DNA from 2 places in the Veillonella sp. 6_1_27 genome. Region 2 is predicted to be linked to the other one. Evidence: riboswitches for the same ligand, from Rfam matches in the RefSeq annotation. Region 2 holds a riboswitch; the other holds the start of a gene.
What was found. Region 2 has a riboswitch for thiamine pyrophosphate ahead of cytX (putative hydroxymethylpyrimidine transporter CytX). Riboswitches for the same ligand answer to the same signal wherever they lie in the genome.

Region 1: another riboswitch for thiamine pyrophosphate. It lies ahead of thiC (phosphomethylpyrimidine synthase ThiC); the one in region 2 lies ahead of cytX (putative hydroxymethylpyrimidine transporter CytX).

Annotation. Positions count from the first base shown of each region.
Region 1 covers NZ_GG770217.1:23,368-26,794, forward strand. The annotation lists gene HMPREF0874_RS07125 (thiamine phosphate synthase) at 1-76, opposite strand, end outside; gene thiS (sulfur carrier protein ThiS) at 81-278, opposite strand; gene thiC (phosphomethylpyrimidine synthase ThiC) at 302-1,606, opposite strand; TPP riboswitch at 1,685-1,792, opposite strand; gene HMPREF0874_RS07140 (ATP-dependent Clp protease ATP-binding subunit) at 1,870-3,427, opposite strand, start outside.
Region 2 covers NZ_GG770217.1:164,633-168,059, forward strand. The annotation lists gene thiM (hydroxyethylthiazole kinase) at 1-176, opposite strand, end outside; gene thiD (bifunctional hydroxymethylpyrimidine kinase/phosphomethylpyrimidine kinase) at 190-1,023, opposite strand; gene thiW (energy coupling factor transporter S component ThiW) at 1,023-1,502, opposite strand; TPP riboswitch at 1,566-1,660, opposite strand; TPP riboswitch at 1,742-1,847, shown strand; gene cytX (putative hydroxymethylpyrimidine transporter CytX) at 1,900-3,096, shown strand; gene HMPREF0874_RS07825 (ATP-binding cassette domain-containing protein) at 3,219-3,427, opposite strand, start outside.

The DNA of each region.
Region 1 (3,427 bases), 140 kb from region 2:
CAGGATTAGCATTGGGTTTTGTTTGTGTAGAAAAAATAGGCCCTACCCCAATATTACCTATAGTAAATGTATCCAATATATCAATTACCTCCTACAAAGCTAACGATTTCTAATCTGTCAGCAGCCGTTAATTTAGTGGTTGTATATGCTTCCTTACTAAGAATCTCTCCATTAAGCTCAACTACAAAGTGTTTACCAGAATAGCCTAATTCATCAAGAATCAAATGAAGTTGCTCACCTACAACATACTTTGGCTCTCCATTAACAATCAAATCCATAATGACCTCCCATATGAAAAAGCTTATAAAATATCAATATATTCTTCTTGTAAAGCTTTATTCATACTGCGTACAGCACAAAACTTGCCACACATCGAACAGGTTTCACTATGGTCTTCCTCCGGTGCTCTACTTTCACGAATAGAACGAGCCCGTTCAGGATCAAGGGCACAAGCATATTGTGCCTTCCAATCGAGAACTTGACGTGCCTTAGCCATAGTGTCATCTATATCTCTTGCATTAGGAATACCACGAGCAATATCTGCAGCATGCGCCGCTATTTTGAAAGCCATAATTCCGTCTTTTACATCATCTGCATTTGGTAAGGCTAAATGTTCCGCTGGTGTAACGTAGCATAAGAAGGATGCACCATACATACCCGCTACAGCGCCACCAATAGCAGCCGTAATATGGTCATAGCCTGGAGCAATATCTGTGACGAGCGGTCCCAACACATAGAATGGCGCTCCATCACACAAGGACTCTTGTATCTCCATATTCATTTGTATTTGATGTAAAGGTACATGCCCAGGTCCTTCAATCATAGCTTGTACACCATATTGTTTCGCTCGTTTTGCCAATTCACCAAGCCTTACAAGCTCTTCAATTTGGCACACATCAGTGGCATCCGCCAAGCAACCTGGACGACAAGCATCACCTAAAGACAACGTAACATCATATTCTTTGCAAATCTTTAAGATTTCATCATAGTATTCGTAGAATGGATTTTCATGGCCTGTCATGCTCATCCACGCAAATACCAAACTACCTCCGCGGCTAACAATATTAAGCAACCGTTTATGATTCTTGATTTGATCTATTGTTTTTCTCGTAATACCACTGTGGATAGTAATAAAATCTACACCATCTTGAGCGTGTAATCGGATAGTGTCCAAGAAGTCTTGAGCCGTTAATTCACCTAAATCTTTTTGATGATGAATGACACTATCATAAATAGGCACCGTACCAATCATTACTGGTGATGTCTCGATTAATTTACGTCTAAAAATACGAGTATCACCATGAGTTGAAAGATCCATGATTGACTCTGCTCCAAGTCGAATAGCTCGATTAACCTTTTCAATTTCGCTATCATAATCAGTAACGTCTTTTGATGTACCTAAATTAACATTGACTTTAGTTCTAAGACGCTTACCAATCCCCTCTGGCGAAATGCTAGTATGTTGCTTGTTACAAGGAATAACAACCTTGCCTGAGGCCACTAGGGAACGTAATACCTCTTCATCCATACGTTCTTTTTCCGCGACAACTTTCATTTCCTTCGTAACTACACCAGCCACAGCCGATTCCAATTGTGTCATAAACATTTTTACATCCTCCTATATAAAAGACATATATAGTTAGGTATGCAAAAATGGGTATCGAACAAAATGATCGATACCCATATTAAGTATTAGCGTGCTTCCTACGCGGGCATGATCCCGATCAGGTATAAAGGTCAGGTGCTCGCAGCCCTTTCTCAGCCTATATAATAGGCTCCCTTGCATACTCACTATATAATTATGCTATTAATATTACTACTTTATTCAGATTTGTCAAATGATTATTCCGACACTTTTACGTCTATTATTTATTTCTCAGCCTTATCTTGGTCTTTGCTATCATCGGAATCTGCTTTTTCAGAGATTACAATATGACCATCCTTAACATCGGCAAGCAAGTGTTTAGCATCGATGTGATCCAAGTAGAAATCAGTTACATTATCGCGGATTTCAGATTCGATAACACGACGTAATGGACGAGCGCCCATAGTTTTGTCATACCCTTGTTCCATCAACAATTCTTTAGCTGCATCTGTTACATCAAGAGTGATATCTTTTTTAGCTAAAGTTTTATTCACTTGATCAAGCATCAAATCTACAATTTTTTTCAAATCTTCTTTGCTCAATTGATTGAACTCGATAACTGCGTTGAAGCGATTCAAGAACTCTGGACGGAAGAATGGAGCGATGCGTTCCATTACATCTACTTTATTTTCATCATCATTGTCATTACCATAACCAAAACCCGCATTGGATGTAGCGATGATAACGGTATTTTTAAAGTTTACTGTGTTACCTTGACCATCTGTTAAGCGACCATCGTCCAATACTTGTAAAAGTAATGTAATAACTTGAGGGTCTGCTTTTTCGATTTCATCGAATAATACGATGGAATAAGGATTACGACGTACGCGTTCAGTCAATGTGTTAGAGTTATCTTCATAACCAACATAACCAGCTGTAGCACCGATTAATTTAGATACGGCTGTGCGATCACTATATTCGGACATATCCAAGCGAATGATTGCATCTTTGTTACCAAACATATCTAGAGCTAATTGTTTAGCTAATTCTGTTTTACCAACGCCAGTAGGACCTACGAATAAGAAGCTACCGATTGGACGGTTGCCTTCGTCAAAGCCTGCACGGTTACGACGAATTGCTTTAGATACAGCTTCTACTGCTTTATCTTGACCAATTACATGAGCTTCTAAACGAGATTTCATGTCTTTCAAGCGCTCGATATCGGATGCACCCATTTGAGATACAGGGATACCTGTCATTCTTTCAACGGCTTCTGCTACATCGTTAACCTTAGCCACTACCTTTTGATTTTCTGTATGGTTATCAAGCTCTGCTTGTAACTTTTGAATACGCATTTTTTCATTAATCGCAGATTCATAGTCTTCTTTTTGAGCATATTCCTCTTGTTTTGCTTTAGCATCAGCAATATCTGCTTCCAATGTTTTAATATCTGTTACAGGATGTTGAGATGCCAAGTGAGCTGCTGTTACATCGATTAAATCAATGGCTTTATCAGGCAAGCTACGTTGTGGAATATACTGTACGGAATAATCTACAGCTGCTTTCAACACCGCATCTGGCAATTCAATATTATGATGCGCTTCGTACAATGGACGAATGCCTTGTAAGATTTTGAAAGTATCCTCTGCAGATGGCGCGTTTACCTTTACCTCATTAAAACGACGAGCGAGAGCCGCGTTTTTCATGATTGTATTACGGTATTCATCTTGTGTTGTAGCACCAATTACAGTCATTTCACCACGAGACAAGGCAGGTTTTAAGATATCTGCCAAGCCTTTGGAGCCTTGACCATCACCGGTAGAACCAGCACCCAAAATTTGG
Region 2 (3,427 bases):
TCGCTACACTCACTCATTACGGGTGATGCACCGATGGCTAGTAAACCATTAGCCGTAAAGGTCCGCACCACATCATTGGTAATACAAATAACAAGAGGATTTTTTTTGCGTAGAGTCTCTAATATATTCAGTTCGGGCCAATTTGAACCATTTATATTTGGATTGTTGTAGATCATATAACTATCTCCTCTAGTCATTTTTCAAAAGTTCATCCATCGTTTGAGGGCCATTTACCAATAAACCATAAGCCATATGATTAACAGGTCCACAGCCATGACCAAGTGCAGGGTTATGTTTAATAGCTAGAGCGATATAGTCCTTTGCAATACCAATAGCATCCATTACATCACGTCCTTTAGCGAGCTCTGCCGTAATAACTGCTGAGAAGGTACAGCCCGTACCGTGAGTATGAACAGTATCATATTTAGGACTCGTCCACGTACGCACATCTCCATCTTTGGTGAAAGCATAATCCGTAGCATCATCTCCAATATGGCCGCCTTTTATAATAACCACTCGAGGTCCTAATTCATGTAAAATACGCTTAGCTGCTATTGTGATGTCACTTTCACAAGAGATAGACATGTCTGCTAACACCTCTGCCTCGCTACGATTAGGTGTAATGACTGTGGCGACCGGAATGAGTTTAGATTTTAAGAAATCGACGGCCTCATCCGATACAAGTCGATCACCGCTAGTGGCAATCATAACTGGATCCATCACATAAGGGATGTTCTTACTCACATACGGATAGATGAGATCCATCATCTCTGGTAAAGCAATCATGCCTGTCTTAACGGCTTGAGGAAGAATATCTGAATATACATCGTGTAACTGTTTTTCTATGCTTTCTAGCGATAAGTGTTCTACGTGGTGAACCCCTGTTGTATTTTGGGCTACTACGGAGGTAACCACTGCCATACCATATACATGGCGGCTTTGGAATGATTTTAGATCGGCCATAATGCCAGCGCCACCACTAGGGTCAGTACCGGCAATTGTCAATGCAGTATGTAATTTCATTATGCCTCCTTGTGTAGCAGATTACGTCGAGATAAGATTTGTAATACCACGAAACCAATACAGGCGCCTCCAATAGAACTCATGGAGAAGGATGTAATCAAGGTCAACAAGGCCAATGGTTTGCCTAATAGGAAATGAGCAATCGGATAGCTCACAAGAGCACCAATAATCCCTGTACCGATGATTTCTCCTAGAGCCGCCGCCCATATGGCATTGTACTTCTTATATAGATACGCAGATAACCAAGCGCCAATCATACTGCCTGGAAAGGCTAAGGGAGAACCTAGCGCTAGTACATTACGTAAACAAGAGGTACTAAAGGCTGCGCCTACAGAGAATCTCGCCCCAACTATAACGGCTAAGATCACATTTATCATATGTTGAAATGGAAAAATTCGGGCCGGGCCAATGGGAATCGACGTAGTTGATAAGACGACACCTAAGGCTACACATATACTAGCAATAATCAGTTTTTTCATAATACCTCCAACTAAATAAAAATGAGACCACCTCAAATGGAATGGTCTCGTAATAATTTAGTATTATGTTTCACTCCACTTCCCTACGCCAGTATTATCTGGATCAGGTCTAGGGTTTTGAATGGTCAATCTCAGCAAAAGCACCCCTAGTGGCAATATATATTTATACTCTAGTTATAACATCATTATACAATCTATGCAACAAAAGAATTGACGGTTCCCGCACCACCTCGTATAATGAAACCATAATGGGGTGCTCACAAGAGTGGGCTGAGAGTAAGCTAATGCTTTAACCCATAACCTGATTTGGATAATGCCAACGTAGGGAACATAGAGGATTAATAGCCGAGTTCCTGTGAGCTCGGCTTTTTCTATGACTTCCTGGCAAGGAGGACGTATGAAAGATACACACATTACACAATCACAGTTTGCCATGATATGGTTTGGTGCCGCCCTATCTATAGCAGAGATCATGACCGGTACCTATCTGGCACCCTTAGGCCTCACCCAAGGACTATATGCCATCATCTTAGGCCATATCATCGGCGGTATTCTGCTCTTTGGAGCTGGCCTCATCGGTGGCCGCTTGCGGCAAGGCAGTATGAACACGACAGCCTTTAGCTTTGGCCCACTAGGGGCAAAGGGCTTTGCCTTTTTAAATATGATCCAACTCATCGGTTGGACTAGTATCATGATTTACGATGCCATGCTTGCCTTACAAGAACTGGCGCCTCTATCTCCTATGATTTGGACTATTGCTATTGGGGCGCTCGTCATTTTATGGCTCTTCATCGGTCTTCACAATACAGGCTATATTCAAGCCATCGTATCTGTTTTATTACTAGGCCTCACACTCTACATGGGAGTTCACATGATTTCTCAATGGCCTAGTGACAGTAGCCTCATGACTAACGGCAATATGAGCTTTATAGCAGCCCTTGAGCTATCAATCGCTATGCCCTTATCTTGGCTACCTCTCATCAGTGATTATACCCGTGAAAGTAACAATCCTTTCTCCGCATCACTAACAAGTGCTACCATCTACACCGTAACGAGCGTCGCCATGTACACCTTAGGTCTTAGCGCGGCGATCTTCGGCGGTGGGGACTCTATCATTACTATTATGATGAACGCAGGCCTTGGTCTTACAGGGCTCATCGTCATCATCTTCTCAACAGTAACTACGACCTTTATGGACGCTTACTCAGCTGGTGTATCTAGTACGACCATCTATAATGGAGCATCTAGCAAAGGTGTAGCTGCTATCATAACCATTGTCGGCAGCATTGCAGCTATCCTATATCCGATGGACGATATTACAGAATTCCTATATCTCATCGGATCCGTCTTTGCTCCAATGATTGCCATCTTGTTGGCAGACTATTTTGTCAATCGCCAACCAGTCAAAAGTTTGTCCGCCTATCTCCTACGAGGTCTAATCTGGGCTGTATCCGTTGGCTTATATCACTATATGTTACATAGTGAAAGTACAATAGGTGCTACGCTTCCATCCTTTGTTATGGCATTCATCGTAACCGTTATCGTAGGCTGTATAAGCAAAACAGCTAATTCAACTATAGAAAGTAAACTATAATAGAAAGAACCTCCTTCATTACTTATGAAGGAGGTTCTTTTATATTAAATAAAACTTGAGCATATTACAATAAACGTTAATATCTATATTCCTAAAGTATAACTCCTAAAAATAAACCATGGTTATTTAGAAATCACAATGAGCCCGTCTTCACAGGTCCAATGTCTATCTCCTACAGCTTCTACTTCGCTTTCATCATGGGTAACCCATACACATGGCACATCCCATTCGCGAATAATGGAAACAAGATCCTCTCGAACATGCTTACGTAAATTCCAATCTAGTGCAGATAATGGTTCATCAAGAAGCAAGATGGTTGGTTTAGAGTAAA